DNA from 4 places in the Blautia sp. Sow4_E7 genome. Region 1 is predicted to be linked to each of the others. Evidence: riboswitches for the same ligand, from Rfam matches in the RefSeq annotation. Region 1 holds a riboswitch; each other region holds the start of a gene.
The links. Region 1 has a riboswitch for cobalamin ahead of ACTQ50_RS16480 (ABC transporter substrate-binding protein). Riboswitches for the same ligand answer to the same signal wherever they lie in the genome.

Region 1 (4,678 bases):
TAAATACACTTCAGCAAAGTGGACTTTCCACTTCCATTAGGTCCAATGATCCCCACCAGTTCCTTATCCCTGGTTTCAATGGAAATTCCCTTAAGGATTTCCTTTGCCTGAAAATTTACCCGGATGTCTTCTGTGGTTATTTTCATCCCTTTTTCCCTCCGAAACCATAAGATTTGCGAACCAGCAAATAGATAAAGCAAGGAGCTCCGATAATAGAAACCAGAACACCGATAGGCATTTCTGAGTTTTTCAGGATCACACGGCACGCCACATCACACCAGATCAGAAAGGAACTGCCAAGCAGGGCGCTAAGCGGGATCAGGCGGCTGTGGTCTGTTCCAAACAGGATTCTCACCACATGAGGGATCACCAGCCCCACAAAGCCGATCACTCCGGCACAATACACGGCAAAACCTACCATCACAGAAGAAAGGATCAGGTATGCAGTCCGAAATCTGTGCAGATCTGTTCCCAGAGTAATAGATACTTCATCTCCAAGCAGCATTAGATTCAAATTCCTGTACTGTGTCCAGAAAAGCACTACACACACCAGCGTCACAGGAAGCATCACACTTACTCTTGACCAATTGGCTCCTGCAAGACTTCCCATGTTCCACTTCATAACCTCTGTGGCACCATTTTTATCATTTGTTATGTAGATCACAAAATTGGAAAAAGCAGAACAGACTGCGCTGATTGCCATTCCTGCAAGAATCAGCTTTGCTGATGTTGCTTTGCCTCCCATATTGGCAATTGCAATAACCGCAAAGGAGGTGACCATGGCTCCTATAAATGCGCAAAGCCCTACGGAGTTTCCTCCAAGGAAGCCGCCGATTCCAAGCATGATCGCCAGAGTTGCCCCAAAAGAAGCACCGGAAGAAATTCCAAGTACATAAGGATCTGCCAAAGGATTCTGCACAATTGCCTGCATGACCACGCCACACACAGAAAGGGCCATACCTACCGCCAGTGCCAGAAGAACTCTTGGAAGACGGATCAGCCATACAACATCATGAATGGCCCCCTCAGAGTAGGAGGCCATACTTTTTATGTGGAATATTTTGTACAGGATCACGCTGTATACATCCTTCAATGACAGATCTGCATTTCCAAATGTAACAGCTGCCAGTATGGAAAAAATCAGAAATGCGGCAAGTCCCACAAGGGCTGTTGCATAAATAGATGAACGAAAAATTTTCTCTTTTTTCACTGTTTTTTCCTCAATATTTAAGTATCCGTTCCAAAACAGAAATTAATCAATTGCAACGTCAGGATATAATCCTTTTGCAAATGTCTCCACTCCGTCCTGGGTACGGGTTGCACTTGCGTACATTTCGCTGAGCATGATCGGATATACACGGCCATTCTTTACTGCGTCAAGGCTCTGGAGGGCCTCATCATCCTGGATCACAGCCATCTGGCTTTCCAGAACACTCTGTGGATCGTCACCTGCATATGGCATGTATACCACAAAGATCACATCCGGGTTTGCAGCAATGATGTCCTCTTTTCCAACGGTAGAGGCATCCGGATTTGCAAGAGTTGCACCTAACTTGGTTACCATATCTCCGCCGAGGCTGCTTGCGCCGTAGTTTGTAATGTCCTCACCAAGTGGCTCAAGAACCATTACAGTAGGTTTCTCTTCTACGTCTTTTGTTGCCTCAAGTGTGTTGTCAATAACAGCTTTGATATCGTCAACAATTGCTTCTGCTTTATCCTGTACATCAAAGATCTTACCAAGATTCAGGATATCTGTATATTCATTTTCCAGTGTTCTCTCACCACCTGGACGGGTGTTGGAGTTATAGTAAGTATTGCAACCTTTGTCGATCCAGTTGGTTACATTTCCAAGGTTCTTATCAGAAAACAGGGAACTCCAGGAAAGGATCATATCTGGCTCCAGCATGGTTACAGTTTCAAGGGATGGGGTAAATTCATCAAGATAATTGGTTTTAGAAAATGCTTCTTTCAGATCATCCGGAACTTCATTATCAAGGCCTGCAGTTGCAACAAGGCGGTCCTCAAGTCCAAGTGCCAGCATTGTCTCAATGCTGCCCTGGTATACAGCGATAACCTTTTCCGGTGCTTTTTCATAGGTGGTTTCGATCTCGTTTCCATCGTAATCATAGGTGGTGATAGTTAAAGGATACTCTGTTCTGGTCTCGCCCTCAGAAGCAGTCTCTTCCTCGGAAGCATCTGCGGTCTCTTCTGCCGGCTGGTTATCCTCTTTGATTGTCTCGGAGTCTGCACGCTCTGCTGCATACACTGCAGGTGATGCGGACATAGTCATAGCAGCTGCCATCATCATAGCCATGATTCTTGTGGTTAAAACTTTGTTTTTCATTTCTTTTCCTCTCTTTTCGTTTGTTTTCGTAACCGAAAAGATGGGGCTTCAAAAAGCGTCACTGCTGCCAGTGACTTAAAAGGCACTTTTTACGGAAGCTCCTCTTCTTACCTTCGTCAAGCAGGTTTCCTGGCTCGCAGGTAGTAGCAGCATGGCTTCCCTTCTCACGCATATGCGCAATGGTTTTCATAAGCCAGCCTTCCTGTATACAGTGGCCGCAACCGTTCAGGCTTTGCACCTGATTCCCTCTCACAGCGAAATCGCTGTTCACTTAACTGGTATTCAATTACTTCAACAGTCTAGCATATCTCTTCTTTAAAAACAACAACATTATTTGCCAATTCACAAATTGGGGGCAATTATCTGGCGGTTTTTACATGCTCTACAAACAGACTCCGGATGCTTTCGTATTCGCCAAGCCCCTTCAGAACGGTTTCAACTTTATAGCCTTTCGCTCCGATCACATTTTTCCAGGAATCTGCTTCCTCCCCTGCCATATCATTCCTGGCATGGTCACCTGCCACGATCATAAACGGTGCGAGCACAACCTTCCTGGCGCCGCTTTTCTCCAGCTGGTTCAATGCCTGGTCAATTTCTGGATAGCCCTCTACAGTTGCCACGATCACATTTTCATATCCCATATCTTTAAATCTGTAATCAAGAGCGGCATAAACTGTATTTGCATAGTGCTCAGTTCCATGTCCCATAAGTACAAGTGCAGTCTTCTTATCCTGAATGACAGGAAAAGCATCTGCAATTGCTTTTACCACATATGCATTGTCTTCTTCTGTGGTAAGCAGCGGATTACCGAATTTCACAGACTGGAAGTGATCAGCAGCTGCAAGAACATCTGCTTTCATAAGATCGTTCTCCACTCCATTCATTACGTGAGTTGGCTGAACGGTCACCTCCTCGATTCCGTCCTGTGCCATACGCTCCATGGCTTCTTTCACGTTATCATAATGAATATGATCCCGTTTTTCAATTTTTGCCAGGATCATCTTGCTGGTCCATGCACGATAGATCCTGTACTGGGGAAAAGCGTCTCCAATTGTCTCTTCAATTGCGTCAATGGTCACTTTCCTGGTGTCCTCATGGCTGGTTCCAAAGCTTACCACGAGAATTGCTTTCTTGGTGAAATTACCCATTCTCTTACCTCCATAATTTTATTTTTACACTGTAATTATAAGGTAAAAATAAATTTTTACAACTCAATTTTTCGCATTTTCAAAGCCTTGTCCTTCCTGTTTATTTATGGTAAATTTTATCCTGGAGGTGTTACTCATATGAATAAAGAAAATCAATCTAAGATCATAGAACTTGTAAAGCAGACAAAGCCGCTGATCTTTCAGGAAATGACGCACGAAAAGGTTACGGAAAAAGGGGCTGCTGACTATGTGACCAATGTGGATGTGGCTGTGCAGAATTATCTGAAAGAGGCGCTTGGAAAGGAATTTCCGGATATCGCACTGATTGCTGAGGAAAAAGAAAACCTGGGGCTGGATCCGGCGAAATCTTACTGGATCCTGGATCCTATTGATGGAACTACCAATTTAATCCGGGATTATCACCTGAGTGCCGTTTCCCTTGGACTTTATGAAAATGGGGAGATTACTTTCGGGGTGGTTTATAATCCATTTACCGAGGAACTGTTCTATGGGGCAAAAGGGGAAGGTGCCTACCTGAACGGGGCTCCTATCCATGTCTCTGACCAGCCCGAATTCAAGGACGCGGTAGTGTCCTTCGGTTCTTCTCCTTATGAGAAAAACAGGGCAAAGGAATTGTTCCCGGTATTTTATAATATCTTTATGAACTGTGCAGACTTCAGGCGTACCGGTTCTGCTGCGCTGGATATCTGCTATGTGGCTTGCGGAAGGCAGCATGCTTATCTGGAACAGAATCTGAAGCCCTGGGATTACAGTGGGGCTACCATAATTCTCAGAGAAGCTGGCGGCACTATCACCAACTGGGGAAATAAGGAGCTGCCTTATCTGACGAACTCGGATATCCTGGCTTGCGTGCCGCAGTTCCGGGAGGTTTTACTGAAGCTTATAAATGCATAACAAGGCTTCGGCCTACTCTCAAAAGTCCTAAGTTCTCATATAAGCACGTACTTTGGCTTGTTATTAGAAAAAATGAAAGACACCACTTCAGATTTTTATACATATAAAATCTAATAAAAATGTGTTAGGTTTTATATACGATCTGTTATGGTGTCTTTTTTATTTAAGCATATCTGCTTATATTCTTTCGCTTTTATTCTGCTGTATATTCACGCACTCTTAACGGAATGCCAAGTTTCTCTGCCACTTTGCGGCTTTTCTCAACATTCTC
Region 2 (4,678 bases), on a different contig from region 1:
TCCTGTACCTTGGGGGCATGCAGGATCATGGTTGACTCAATGGCAAGATCACAGTCATCCCCAACCAGAAGCTCATAATCCGGTTCATCATATTTTCCGGCAAAGGTCATATCCCCGTTGTTGATGGCATCTGCTGCAGCCTGGATATACCAGCCGGAAGCATCCAGACCGGATAATTTAATAGAATCAACACTTCCAATGGCATCAAACAAAGCCATTGGAGAAGTTGCAGCCATATAGATGGTATCAAGAGGCTGCTGCAGTACCCTGATATCTTCATCCAGACCGTCCGGTGCCTCTTTTCCTTCCGGAACTACCAGATACCTGGCATCGTCATGGACATCCAGAAGTTTATAGCCATCGTTGTAATAATAAACGTCAAAGCACTCTGCAAAAGAAAGATCCATAGTGGACTCATAAGTAAGTCCGGGAATTTCCGGTGCGGTGCTTTCACTTTCATCAGAGGAACCGTCAGCAGAAGCCTCTGTGGTTTCTGCATTCTCCTCTTCTGCCCATACTGGAGTAATGGCGGTGAACGTCATTACCGCTGCTGCAAAAATACTTAAGATCTTATATTTCAGCTTTCGGTTATACATCTCGTTCTCTCCTGTAATTAAGCCTCATCACTTGTTACAAAAACAGCTTCGTATGCTTTTTCCCACTCAGCCTTTGCTTCCTCATCCTTTTCATCAGAAGAACGGTCTACAATAAATGGAATCTTCAAAGTAGAATATTTCTCTGCCGCATCCTTCAGCAGTTCCATCTTATCATTTACCTCAGATTCTTCAGCCGGAAGAATATCAGAGGAAAGAATCGCAAGTCCGCACTGGCTCTTTACAAGTGTCTTATAATCTGTATCATCTGATTTTCCCGCAAATACAACAGAGCCATTTTCCAGTGCTGCTGTAAGGCTGTCTACTGTACAGTCCTCTTTCTCCATTCCAAGGCTGGTAACCTTGTCTGTAAGATTCAGTTTATCCAGAATATTAAGGGCATCTGTGGAAGCTACATGAGCAGATTCAACTGGCTGCTGGATCAGAATCACGTCTTTATCAAGACCAGCTGGAATAACAGCACCATCTGGTACGATCAGGTATTTTACAACGTTTCCAGTATAAAGCTGATCTGTGCTGGCAGTCTCATTGGAATCCTGTGCCTTTGTTGTTTCATCAGCTGTTTCTGCTTTTCTTGCTGTATCTGTGGTCATATCTACTTCCAGAAGGGTAATGCCCTTTGCATAGTGATACAGTTTGAAGTATTTTGCATGCTCCAGTTTAGTTTCTTCTTTATACTCGAGTCCTGTGATCTCTGGCGCCTCTTCGTCTAACTTCTTGTTTCCTGTGGAAAGCATGCTGTTATCAGAAGCCGGATTCTCTTTATCGGTCTTCTTCGGATCGTTGGCACCCTTTAAGGCAATGTAAATGGTATATGTAATCTCATGAGCCTGGGACATTCTGGTGGTCATACCGATAATGGTATTATTCTGGTTTAATGCCACCGGAATGGTGAAGGTGGATGTTCCGCCGCCGCATGCTCCGCAGTATTTATTTCCGTTTGCTTTTACATATCCATAGTATTCACTGCTGAATACGATCGTCGCATAAGCCTGTCCGCCGGTTACGGTGATCTTGCTGCAGGAAATGCTTACTTTTCCAGTTCCGCCAGACCAGGAGAAGCTGTCCGGAGTATAGGTTCCGTCTGCCAGAGTAGTGGAACTGTTTACCGCTGCTGTTCCGCCGCTTAAGTCAGATTCATATTTAGACTCTTTTTCCGGTTTTTTATCTGGTTTCGGAGTCGGTGTTCGGGTTGGGGTACTGCTTGGGGTTGGGGCTGCTGTAGGTGTTGGGGTAACTGTAGCCGGAGTATCCGTGTTATCATCTGGTGTTTCCGGGTCATCCTGCACATCACCGATTTTGTTCAGGGTTTCTGACTGGAAGGTAAGGATCCTGTCATACCAGATCTGATTTTTATGGGAAAAAGCAGCGACTGCAATTCCATCATCAAGAGACTCTACCGGAATCTCATAGGTATACTTACCGTCAGCATTTACCACATATGGAACCCATTTCGAGGAATCTGCTGCGGCAGCTTCTTCCTTTGTTCCAAGAAAGAGATAATCGTATCCTGTACCGCTTAAAGTAAGGACAGCAGTCATTTTGCCATTCTTGGAAGTAAGCACACAGTTTACTACACGGAACATGGTTGCGCTGGAATTTACAGTTACGTTATAAATTCCGCTGTCGCATACGTTACCGGCTGGTTTAACAGCAGGGGTTGGGGTAGTGGTTGGTGCCGGAGCTGGGGTCTCGCTTGGAACTGGTGTAACCGTTGGTGTGGGTGCCTTATTACCTGGAATTGTAATGGTAAATTCTCCGCCTTTGGAATACTGATACCATACGCCGCCCTCTTTTTTACGGATGGCTACCTGATATTTCTGGTCTTCTTCTGTGGAAGGAACTGCAAATTCAAAGGTATAGCCCTCTCCTGTAGGAGTTCCTACACATACATTTTCTGGATCACTTTTTGCATCTTCCACGCTTCCGAGATAGATGGCATCGTATTTGTCTGTAGCGGTTACGATAGTAACAATTGTTTTGTCTCCCTCGTGTCTTGCAGAAGAGCTTGCAATCTTAAACATACCAAGGGCGCCGGAATCATCTGGCTTATCAATTGTGATGTCCGATCCGTCTGGTTTTACATCTGCTTTTGTTGTGTCATCTGTCTTTCCGGTTTCTTCTTTGGAATCGGATTTTTCGGAAGTTTTGGTATCCTTTGCCTCTTCCTTTTTCTCTTCTGCCGGAGTTACAGTTGCTTCCGGTGTCTGCTCTGGTTCCGGATCCGCTTCTGCTGCAGGAGTCTGCTCCGGAGCTGGTGTTTCGGAAGGGATTTCCTTTGCCGGCTCTTCCGTAGCCGGTGCTTCCTCTGAAGAGGCTGTATTAGAAGTATCTTCAGAAGCAGTTTTCTGATCATCCATGTCCGCAGCTTTTTCCTCTGCAGCTGGTGTAGGGGTAGCTGTAACCAGCACATTTACATCCTCTCCCTCTGCCTGTGTGAGCACAGCCGAAGTGATCGTCATTGCTACAGAAAGAAACAGTGCCAGAAAGCGTTTTGAATTTCTTTTCATTTTTCTCCCTCGATTCTTTATAGTTCATTTATATGGTTCTGAATAAATCCAGGCAGTTTCTTGTAAAGAAGCTCATCTGTATACATCAGAAAATTCCAACGGAATATTTTATTACACAAAAATGCCTGCTCCAAACAAAGAAGCAGGCACTAAAATTTAAATATTCTGCAGTCAGATATATCATGAGAATGAAGTGCTTTCTTCGGAAGCTTTCATTAACGGATTCAGCAGGTTTCCTGGCTTACAGATCATTACGGAATCTAACCTTCTCAGTAAAATACCAATGGCACGAACAGATTCCATTCCCTGTTTACAGTGACCGGATCGCTCAGGACTTTCACCTGATTCCCTCTTAGCCTGCAGTCTATTCCTGCAAAGGCACTGAAAACGGATTTATTCAATTCATTTCATTATAGCAGACTGCTTTGTCGAAATCAATAGATTGACCTGGCAAATTATTGTTTATATTGGCTGTAGCCAACTTCTTCCTTGCGAAGAAGGGTACCTTCCTCATCATAGACGCTGCGATAGGTCCGGCAAGTATTGGCATCTGAATGTTCGGTAGTGATCTCCACCCGGTTGTTATCTGTTTTCGTACCGTAGATGGATACTGTCACTGCTTCTTCTTTCTCATCGTAGGAAGCGGTGATCTTAACCGGATATGCACTGTTATTCTGGAAACGGAAATCCTGTCCGCCCCATACTACTGCTGCATCCAGTCCGTCCTCCACGTAATCGATCCGCGCTGCGTGATTATGACGCTCCACAATGGCCAGATCTGACTGGAGACATGCCATATACAAAGTGGTAGAAATCTGGCAGATTCCGCCTCCAATATCCTGGGCGTGTTCGCCGCCGACAATTACCGTAGCTTCCCGGTAGCCTCTTTCCTCTGTTCGTGGTCCAAGGGTATCGTTATAGGAAAAAATCTGTCCAGGCTGAAGCTCTACCCCGTCACAGGCTTCCACAGCCAGCTTCAGATTGGCTACACGGTTATCCGTTCCTCCGCCGTATGTGGTATAAGTACCAAGCAGGTTCAGGTAAGGAAGGGCTTCAATTTCTTCTGTGGACACATCTGGTAAAGTGATTTCCAGCGGAATTGTGACAGTTTCTCCTTCTTTTGCTTTTTTCAGTTTCTTTTCAGCAGATTTTACATTGAAGGAAATGCCCGTAACAGCTGGAATGATCTCATTATTTTCCCCTAAAGAAGCATCCTGTGCCTCTGTATGTACCTCTTCATAATAAGCTTCCATATCCAGTTCGTCCGGCGGAGTTTCCTTCGTCGGGCACTCAATAACTGCCTCATAATCCTCAATGGAAATCGCCCTCAGAATTTCCTCCTTCAAGGCATCCATATCAGGTCCGATCCCGGTTTTGCCTTTGGTGATCACTAAATCTGTGTCTGTGAGTTCACAGGAAGTCTGTACGGTGGTGGAGCCATTTAAGATCCCGGCCTCATCCAGAACAGTATCCAGTTCGTCCTTGTTTCTGGCTTCCGGCATAAGAGTGACCTCTTCCTTTGTCTTATTGTTCATAAGCTCAATGCGGTCTGTC
Region 3 (4,678 bases), on a different contig from region 1:
CAACAATGCAGATTGCGAGAACGAGATCGCATATGCACAGCAGCAGGCAACCGAGTATGCAAACCTTTTGGAACAGCAGCAGGCTGAAATCGAGCAGCTTGAGGCAGAGCGTATTGCAGCTGAGGAAGAAGCAAGACGCCAGGCAGAAGCAGAGGCTGCCGCAGCCGCAGCAGCACAGGAAGCTGAGGAGAACGGAGATTATGATTCTTCCGAGGAGGTAGAGTATGATGAGGATGGAAACGTTGTAAGCGGTTCTTCCGATACTTCTTCTGATTATGAATATGATGAGTATGGCAATGTGATCGACACAGAGAATACAGTAGATTATGATTCTTCTGATGATTCCTCTTCCAGCTCATCCAGCAGCTCCAGCAGTTCTTCCGGTTCAGGATCTTCTGTTGTAGATTATGCGACACAGTTCGTTGGAAATCCGTATGTATGGGGCGGAACAAGCCTTACAAACGGTGCTGACTGCTCCGGTTTTGTACAGAGTGTATATGCAAACTTCGGCGTAAGCCTTCCAAGAACCTCTTATGAGCAGCAGAATGCAGGATATGAAGTATCTTATGCAGATGCACAGCCAGGTGATCTGATCTGCTATGGCGGACACGTTGCAATCTATATGGGAAATGGACAGATCGTACATGCTTCCAACTCCAGAGATGGAATCAAGATCAGCAACAACGCTGCATACAGAACCATTACTTCTGTAAGACGTCTTGTGTAGTCTGAACAAATGAATAGGAGAGCCCTTTCGGATGAAAGTCCGGGAGGGCTTTTTTCATAGGAGAAAAATTCTATTGGAATATAGAAATGTAAATAGAAAAGAAGTATAATAGCGATAACTGTTATGCATTCAGCTGTGAAGCTGCGAAAACGTTTAGGATAACGAAAAATGCGCTTCATAGAACCAGAAGAGAGGAAAAGAAAATGCTGAAAGATTATAAGATCAGGGAAATTCCATATTTAAGAGTTCTTGGCAGGACAAATGGAAGTCTGGAGCCGGTTACCTTGTTCTGGACGGCTTCCGGGATTGAAATGAATATAAAGGCCACAGAAGCGTGGGTGACGGTCCGCTCAGATTACGAGCTGTTTGAGCCCTGGGCAGATGTGATCGTAGACGGTGCACTGAGTCAGCGTCTTATGGTAAACAAAGGGGAACAGAAAATCTGTCTTTTTCGAAACATGGAGGGGGATAAGATCCGGAACGTGAAGCTTCTTCGTGATACGCCTGCTTTTCCAACAGATGAGAAAACACTATTTCAGATACTGGAAGTGCAGACAGACGGAGAATTCTGCCCTCTTGAAGAGCCGAAAATGAGGCTGGAGGTGATCGGAGACAGTATCACTTCCGGGGAAGGCGGAAGCGGAGCAGGCGGGGAAATGACCTGGAATTCTTTTTGCTTTAATTGTGTGGACAATTATGCGTATATGGCAGCGAAAGAGCTGGATGCAATTTATCACTGCATAAGCCAGAGCGGATGGGGCGTTTTCTGTTCCTGGGAAGGGGATGAAAAACAGGCAATCCCGCCCTATTACGAGCAGGTGTGCGGCCTGTTGAACGGAGAGAGAAACAAGGAACTGGGAGCTTTTGAAAAATGGGATTTCCAGAAATTCCAGCCAGACGTGATTGTGGTAAATTTGGGAACAAATGACGGCAGCGGCACCAAGGATATGGAAAAGGTGGGAAATGCAGTGGAGGATTTTTTGAAAAAACTGCGTGACTGTAATCCGGAAAGCTATATTCTGTGGTGTTACGGAATGCTTGGAAATGGAATCCAGTCTACCATTGAAAATGCGATTCAGAATTATAAGACAAAGTCCGGGGATGAACGTGTTGAGTTTGTGGAACTGCCAGATACCCTGGAAGGGGAATTTGGCTCAAGACAGCATCCAGGACATCCATCCCATGAGAAGACAGCGAAAGTTCTGGTGGAGAAGATCCGTGAGATTGCAGGCTGAATCGCGTTAAACTTTGCTTATGAACAAGATCCCGCGCAGTCATTGCCAGGCAATCTGCGGACAGCCGCTACAGGTTGATAAAAAAATAACAAAAGTTTCTCATCAAGGGTTGACAAACACAGTGACCGGTGGTACTATAATGTCAGTATAATTCCATATTGAACATATTAAGTGCTGAAGGCTATGAGCTGGCAGAAAGAGGGAATCAGGTGTGAAACCTGAGCGATCCGGTCACTGTAACAGAGGAGCGAATCTCAGAGTCCATTGTGCAGATGCATGAGAAGGAGAGAGGAGCGATGATCCTGGAGCCAGGAAACCTGCTTGGTATGGCGAGGTTAAACTTCCGATGAAAGTGTAACAACCAGTTTTGGGGAATCCGCAGCCCCGAGATGTTGTCCGCTTTTGTGAGTGGACATTTTTTATGGAATAATCGCCTGTTCAGAAGAATTATACAGATTAAATGGCAGGCGATACTACTTCGGATGAAACCGTTCCCTCCGCGTATATATGAACGGATCATATTCTACCCCGGGGTAGCATCGCTCCCTCTTAAATAAGGACGATGATTTGGAAACCGCTATAGCGGTATTTTTTTTACTCTTTTATTGCAAAAACACATTGTAGTCAGCTGGTGGAAACAAGTTTGTGCTGCTTAAGCGCTGTACATTATGAAACGGTTTGCACAGAAGAGTTTGAACTATAGGAGATAAGTAGAACAGTATGAAGAAGAAATATTGGGAAGACAAAGAATACTCTTATTTCAGCCACAAGAAATGCGAATTTTTCCCCTGCCACAAAGGGGCAGACCCGGAAGATTTTAACTGCCTGTTCTGCTATTGCCCTCTTTATGCACTGGGAGATAAGTGCGGCGGGAATTTTAAATATAACGAAAAAGGCTTCAAGGACTGCACCAATTGCCAGTTTCCCCATAAGAGGAAAAACTACGGCTATGTGACTGGAAAATACCAGGAACTGGCGGCAATGATGCAGAAAGTAAGAGAGGCAGAGCAGGGAAATACAGATGAGAAATAGTTAATCGCACAGATGGCATTTCACACTGCATGCCTGGGTTTTCTGCAGATCCTGTTTGCAGAAATCATCTTGCGAAAAAATATCTGTGAATAGTAAAAGAAAACTCTCCTGAATATATAAACGAAGTGAAAAAAGTGGTTTATAATTCAGGAGAGTTTTTTGCTATCTTATACTTAACAGCATTTTTAATTTGGGAATCTGGTTGTTGAGAATCAGGCTTTCCGGAAACATGGCCTCATGGACGAAATCAGCAGCATAAGTGAAATCTCCAATATGTTCGGCCCCATGGCTGTCGCTGGAAAGTACGATAGGAACCAGGTACTTCCGGCAGCAGGCCAGAATCTGTGCGCAGTTAGTCCGTGTGTCGCCCCGGTATCCGTAAGGAGCCAGGGAAGCTTCGTTGATCTCCAGGATCACGCCGTTTTCGCCGGCGGCTTTTACAACTGCATTGTAATCCACATCATATTGGGTATTGTCAATATGTCCCAGTATTTTTACCACAGGATTTTTCATTACGTTCAGAAATGTTGTGGTATTTTCTTCCCGTGTCCCTGGACGGAAATTCTGATAATGCATGCTGGCAATGGCATAGTCCAGCTTATTAAGAAGCTCCTGTTCCAGATCTACTTTTCCATCTGTATCCAGAATATTCAGTTCAATTCCATACAATAATTCCACTCCAAATCGTTTCCTGGGGGAATAGGTCAGACTTCGAAAATAAGAGGAAGTCCCAGCTGCCAGAGTAGCCGGCCCGTGGTCTGTGATCCCAAGAAGCTTCAGCCTCTTCCTGGAAGCTGCCTTCGCCATGTCGCTGATGGTACAGCTAGTACCGTGCCCGCTGGCGATAGAATGAGTATGTATATCAGAAAGATACATAAAATCAACTCCTTTGTTTTAGTATGACAGAGGAAAAATAGCATGTCAACAGTAAAAACGGAAAAAAGATAGAAAACAAATAAAAACAACAATGAAATACAGGAAAAACCACATATAGTGTGCTGATACCTGTTGCTTTTTGTTGACAGTGAAGAAATGGAAAGGTATAATTAAGGACAGAGATACATTCAGAAACAGGATTATAGGAAGATACGGACTTTCATATATGGTGATGCCGCCGCCAGGCGACATGTCCGTTTTAGGAGGTAAACATGGGATATACAGATAATATGTCTCCGGAAATGAAACAGCGGATTGTGCAGGAACTGGTACCGGGCAAGCAGATTTCCCTGGCCCACATCATTGCCAATCCGGATAAGATCCTTTATACCAAACTGGGACTGGATCCCTCTTTGGATTATTCAAGGGCAGCCATTGGAATCATGACCGTAAGCCCGGCAGAGACCGCTATCATTATGGCGGATATCGCTATGAAGTCATCCGGGATCGAACTGGGATTTGTAGACCGTTTCAGCGGCAGCTTGATCATCACCGGTACGGTATCAGAAGTGGAAGCATCCACCAGCGCTATTCTGGACTACGTGGGAAATAAACTGGGCTTTACTTTATGCCCGATCACAAGGACCTGATATAATATGAAGAAACTTGTTCTGATCGGCCGCAGCGAGGCAGGAAAGACCACTCTTACCCAGGCCCTACGCGGTGAAAAAATACATTACCATAAAACACAGTATGTGAATAATTTTGATGTGATCGTGGATACGCCAGGAGAGTATGCCCAGACCAA
Region 4 (4,678 bases), on a different contig from region 1:
CTGCTGTGGGCGAAGGAACAGCTGTGATTACTGCAAAAGCTGGAAATTTCAGTGCGCAGTGTACAGTAACGGTAAAGAAAGGCTTCTCCATTGGAGTAAAAACCTATCTTCTTGATGAAAACGGGGCAACTCCTTCCAGGCTGACTGGTGTAGAAGTTACTTTAACTGATTCTGAAGGAAATGTTCTGAAGGAAACAAGTCAGAATACTACTACTTTTTCATTTACAGGCATAGATGCAACAAAAGAATATACACTGAAAGTAGTCAGAGATGGCTGCTATGTAATTGATGGAAAAACAAAAGAGCCAGCCGGATATTTTGTTTATACCACAAAGGTTACAAAAGAAAATGACGGTGCTTCCTATTCTGTTTACTTTAAGAAGGATGCGCTGATTGCAGCACTTAAGAAAGCTCCGGCAGATTATTCCCTTTATGATGAGGCGTCTGTACAGGCTGTGAAAGATGCTATTGCAGCAGCAAATCCTGATGAGACAGATTTTGCAAAGAGAGATGAAGCAGCGGCTAAGATTGAGGAGGCAGTCAGCAAACTGGTTCTGAAAGATGGAAAATATGCTGCAGCAGCAGAACCAGGAGAGAGCAATGCCGGTTTTGAGGCAAAGGACGTTGTGATTTTCACAGAAGATGGCGTACTGAAGGCAAGCTTTACAGGAACTCAGCCAGTTTACAAGAGGCTGTATCTGGGAACTGCTTCCGAAGCGAAAAAGGCAGTGAAGAGTGACACAGAAGATCCAAAACTGATCCAGGGTGTTGCAGTAGAAGAGGCTGATGGAAGTACTTCTTATCGTTTTACAATGCCAATTCCGGCATTAAATACAAAGGTAGAATTTGTTGCAAATAGTGGTACAGGTACAAGATGGCTTTCAAAAGCTCTTACATTTACTACTGATAAAGTGACGAAAGGTATTACCCTTGATACAACTGAGGAAATGCTGAATGTAGGTTCTGAGAAAGCGATCACAGCTACTGCAGCTGCTGATTACAGCACAGGTAAAAAGATCACATGGACTTCCAGTGATGAAAAGGTTGCGACTGTAACAGATGGTACAGTAAAAGCAGTAGGAGAAGGAAAAGCAGTGATCACAGCACAGGTTGGAGAGTTTACAGCAGAGTGCCAGATCACAGTTCATACTTATGAAACCCTTCCGGCAAGAACTGCAACCTGTACAAGAACCAGTCTTACAGAGGGCCTTAAATGCTCTGTATGCGGTGAGATCCTGAAAGCTCAGGTGGAAGGTCCGGCACTTGGACATAAAGAAGTAGTTCTTCCGGCTGTGAAAGCTACCTGTACCAAGGATGGATGGAGTGAAGGTAAGAAATGCTCTGTATGCGGTATCATCCTGAAAGCCCGCAAGCTTGTAAAGGCAAGCGGACATAAAGAGGTTGTGATCCCGGCTGTGGCAGCAACACAGGGACATACCGGACTTACAGAAGGAAAGAAATGCTCCGTATGCGGTGAGATCCTGACAGCCCAGAAAACCACACCGGCACTTCCAATCCTTGTTGCCAAGGTAACTGTAAGTGCGAAAAATTCCGTAAAGGTAGCAGCAGGCAAGAAAGTACAGCTTCAGGTGAAAACAGCTCCTTCTAATGCAGACAACAGCGCGGTAACCTGGAAATCCAGCAATACCAAGGTAGCAACTGTCAATGCAAAAGGCGTTGTAACTATGAAGAAAAATGCTGGTGGAAAGAGCGTTGTAATTACCGCAACTGCAAAAGACGGCAGCAAGGTATACGGTTCCATTAAGCTTACCTGCATGAAGGGCTATGTGAAGAAAATCACCATTTCCGGAAAGAAAACAGTCAAAAAAGGAAAGACCCTGAAGCTGAAAGCAAACGTTACAGCATCCAGTAAGGCAAACAAGAGCGTGGTATGGAGCTCCAGCAATACCAAGGTAGCAACGGTATCTTCCAAGGGTGTTGTGAAAGGGAAAAAGAAAGGTACTGTAACAATTACAGTCAGATCTCTTGACGGAACCAATAAGAAGGCAACGATCAAGATCAAAGTAAAATAAGTAAAAATGTTTAAATGCGATAATATCTGAATTGCTTTAAAATGGTCCATGGCATAGTCTGTGGACCATTTTTTTCTATGAAAGTTCTGGACGGCAGCCACGAATTCGTCATGCCTGCATGTTAGAAAATCTGCTGGAAATCTGTATAGAAGAGTGGACTGTGGAGGAGCGGAAAAATATGGCTGAGAAGATTTAAAGAAAATGTATAAATCCAGGCTGATTTACAAAAAATACATATTTTGTTCATAAAAAATACATGAAAATATGGTAATTTCTAATCATCCGAGTCGAATATGTATAATGGTTATAACGCAAGGGTTGCATCATGAACATGGTGCATAAAAGAGAATCCGGTGAGAATCCGGAACGATGCCGTCACTGTGTAAGGGAGCTGCTTCAGAGCCCACTGGGAAACCGGGAAGGGGAAGCGGCGTTGACCGAAGTCAGGAGAACTGCCTTGGCGTGGAATCTTAGGTCTGCGGTACACAGAACCTGTATTCTCATAACGATACATGAATATTTTCTAAATGTTTTTTGGAAGAAACGTGTGTATATGGGGATGGTTACAGTCGCAGAAAATGCGGCTGTTTTTTACGCGGTATGAGCCAGAGACTATGCTTGCATGAGACCTTGGCGATTGCCGCGGGATTCTTTATACGTGATTCTATCCGGAAATACAAGAAAAAAAGAGGAAAAAGAAATGAAAAGAAACTCTTTATTAGCAATCCTTCTTGCAGCTTCTATGGCAGCAAGCATGACAGTAGCAACTGGATCTGTTGCATTTGCAGAGACAGAGGAAGCTACAGAGGAGACAGCAGACGATGCAGAAGCAGCCGATGATGCAGAAGCAGCAGATGACACAGCGGATGCAGATCAGGAAGCTGCTGATAAAGTAGCAGCACTTATTGACGCAATCTATGTTCAGGAGAGAACAGATGATACAGACGCACAGTGCAAAGAAGCAAAAGAAGCATGGGATGCCCTTACAGATGCTCAGAAAGAGCTGGTAGAGGGAGAAGAAGCAAGCCCAGAGTATTTCGGACGTGACACAGGTGATGCTTCCAAGGATGATCCACGTAACCAGGATGAGATCGGTGACAATGAGCTTCTGGTTGTAAGCTTTGGTACATCCTTTAATGACAGCCGTGCTGAGGATATCAAAGGAATTGAGGATGCTCTTGCAGAAGCATTCCCGGATTGGTCTGTAAGAAGAGCATTTACCGCTCAGATCATCATCAATCATGTACAGGCAAGGGACGATGAGCACATTGACAACATGCAGCAGGCTCTTGAACGTGCTGTAGAGAACGGTGTTAAGAATCTGGTTGTTCAGCCTACACACCTTATGCATGGTGCTGAGTATGATGAGATGGTAGAAGCTATTGATGCGTACAAAGATAAATTTGAGTCTGTAGCAATCGCTGAGCCAATGCTTGGTGAGGTTGGAGATGACGCTACTGTTATCAACGACGACAAAGCTGCTGTTGCACAGGCAATTACAGATGAGGCTGTAAAAGAGGCTGGATATGACACCATGGAAGCTGCTGCAGAAGATGGAACAGCATTCGTATTCATGGGACATGGTACTTCCCATACAGCAAACGTTACATATGACCAGATGCAGACACAGATGGAGAACCTTGGATTCACAAACGCATTCATCGGTACTGTAGAGGGTGAGCCAGAGGATACCGCTTGTGACGTAGTAATTGACAAAGTTAAAGATGCTGGCTTCAAGAAAGTAATCCTTCGTCCACTTATGGTTGTTGCTGGTGACCACGCAAACAACGATATGGCTGGTGATGATGACGATTCCTGGAAGAGCATGTTCGAGGCTTCTGGAGATTTTGATGAGATCGATTGCCAGATCGAAGGTCTTGGAAGAATTGATGCTGTAGAGCAGCTTTATGTAGCTCATACTCAGGCAGCTATTGATTCTATCGCTGAGTAATCAGAAGAATAAATTTTATAGCATACAGGCAGCTGCTCCACGGTGGGGCAGCTGTTTGAGTAATAAAATATAAGAAAGAAAAGCAAGGAGAGTTATTATGAAACGTTCATTAGTCATTTTATTAACAGCAGTAAGTATTTCCACTATGACAGCAGCAACTGCATTCCCGGCATTTGCAGAGAGTACAGAAGCCACAGCAGAGGAGCCAGCAGATGATGCAGCAGCTACGGATAGTGAGCTTGAGGACGGCGTATACGGCGTAGAGTTTGACACAGACAGCGGTATGTTCCATGTAAATGAGGCTTGCAACGGAAGAGCTACCCTCACTGTAAAGGATGGCAAAATGACCGTTCATATCACTCTTGTTTCCAAGAATATTGAAAATCTTTTCCTTGGAACCGCAGAGGATGCACAGAAGGACGGTGCTAAGCTGATCCAGCCTACCATTGATAAGGTAACTTACAGTGATGGTATGACAGAGGAAGTTTATGGATTTAATGTCCCAGTGGAAAAACTGGATGAGGAATTTGACCTGGCCATCATTGGCAAAAAGGGAAAATGGTATGACCATAAGGTAAGCGTTACGGATGTACAGGAGCAGACTGAGGAAGAGAAGAATGCAGTTGAGATCGGCGAGGAAGAGGAAAGCGAAGATGCTGAGGCTACTGATACAACCGCAGATGCAGCTGCTGAG

Region 2: it holds a riboswitch for cobalamin, as region 1 does, so the genes downstream of both, ACTQ50_RS01760 (hypothetical protein) here and ACTQ50_RS16480 (ABC transporter substrate-binding protein) in region 1, are expected to answer to the same signal.
Region 3: it holds a riboswitch for cobalamin, as region 1 does, so the genes downstream of both, ACTQ50_RS07470 (cysteine-rich small domain-containing protein) here and ACTQ50_RS16480 (ABC transporter substrate-binding protein) in region 1, are expected to answer to the same signal.
Region 4: it holds a riboswitch for cobalamin, as region 1 does, so the genes downstream of both, ACTQ50_RS10670 (sirohydrochlorin cobaltochelatase) here and ACTQ50_RS16480 (ABC transporter substrate-binding protein) in region 1, are expected to answer to the same signal.

The regions. Positions count from the first base shown of each region.
Region 1 covers NZ_JBQKLL010000042.1:10,310-14,987, forward strand. The annotation lists gene ACTQ50_RS16470 (ABC transporter ATP-binding protein) at 1-146, opposite strand, end outside; gene ACTQ50_RS16475 (FecCD family ABC transporter permease) at 143-1,210, opposite strand; gene ACTQ50_RS16480 (ABC transporter substrate-binding protein) at 1,253-2,344, opposite strand; cobalamin riboswitch at 2,447-2,634, opposite strand; gene ACTQ50_RS16485 (sirohydrochlorin cobaltochelatase) at 2,704-3,492, opposite strand; gene ACTQ50_RS16490 (inositol monophosphatase family protein) at 3,631-4,407, shown strand; gene ACTQ50_RS16495 (TIGR04100 family radical SAM protein) at 4,601-4,678, opposite strand, start outside.
Region 2 covers NZ_JBQKLL010000002.1:40,144-44,821, forward strand. The annotation lists gene ACTQ50_RS01755 (ABC transporter substrate-binding protein) at 1-596, opposite strand, end outside; gene ACTQ50_RS01760 (hypothetical protein) at 614-3,124, opposite strand; cobalamin riboswitch at 3,334-3,525, opposite strand; gene ACTQ50_RS01765 (VanW family protein) at 3,580-4,678, opposite strand, start outside.
Region 3 covers NZ_JBQKLL010000009.1:20,226-24,903, forward strand. The annotation lists gene ACTQ50_RS07460 (C40 family peptidase) at 1-727, shown strand, start outside; gene ACTQ50_RS07465 (GDSL-type esterase/lipase family protein) at 931-1,962, shown strand; cobalamin riboswitch at 2,115-2,301, shown strand; gene ACTQ50_RS07470 (cysteine-rich small domain-containing protein) at 2,683-2,994, shown strand; gene ACTQ50_RS07475 (phosphatase) at 3,157-3,870, opposite strand; gene ACTQ50_RS07480 (BMC domain-containing protein) at 4,143-4,520, shown strand; gene ACTQ50_RS07485 (EutP/PduV family microcompartment system protein) at 4,527-4,678, shown strand, end outside.
Region 4 covers NZ_JBQKLL010000016.1:12,562-17,239, forward strand. The annotation lists gene ACTQ50_RS10665 (Ig-like domain-containing protein) at 1-2,033, shown strand, start outside; cobalamin riboswitch at 2,332-2,507, shown strand; gene ACTQ50_RS10670 (sirohydrochlorin cobaltochelatase) at 2,734-3,984, shown strand; gene ACTQ50_RS10675 (hypothetical protein) at 4,082-4,678, shown strand, end outside.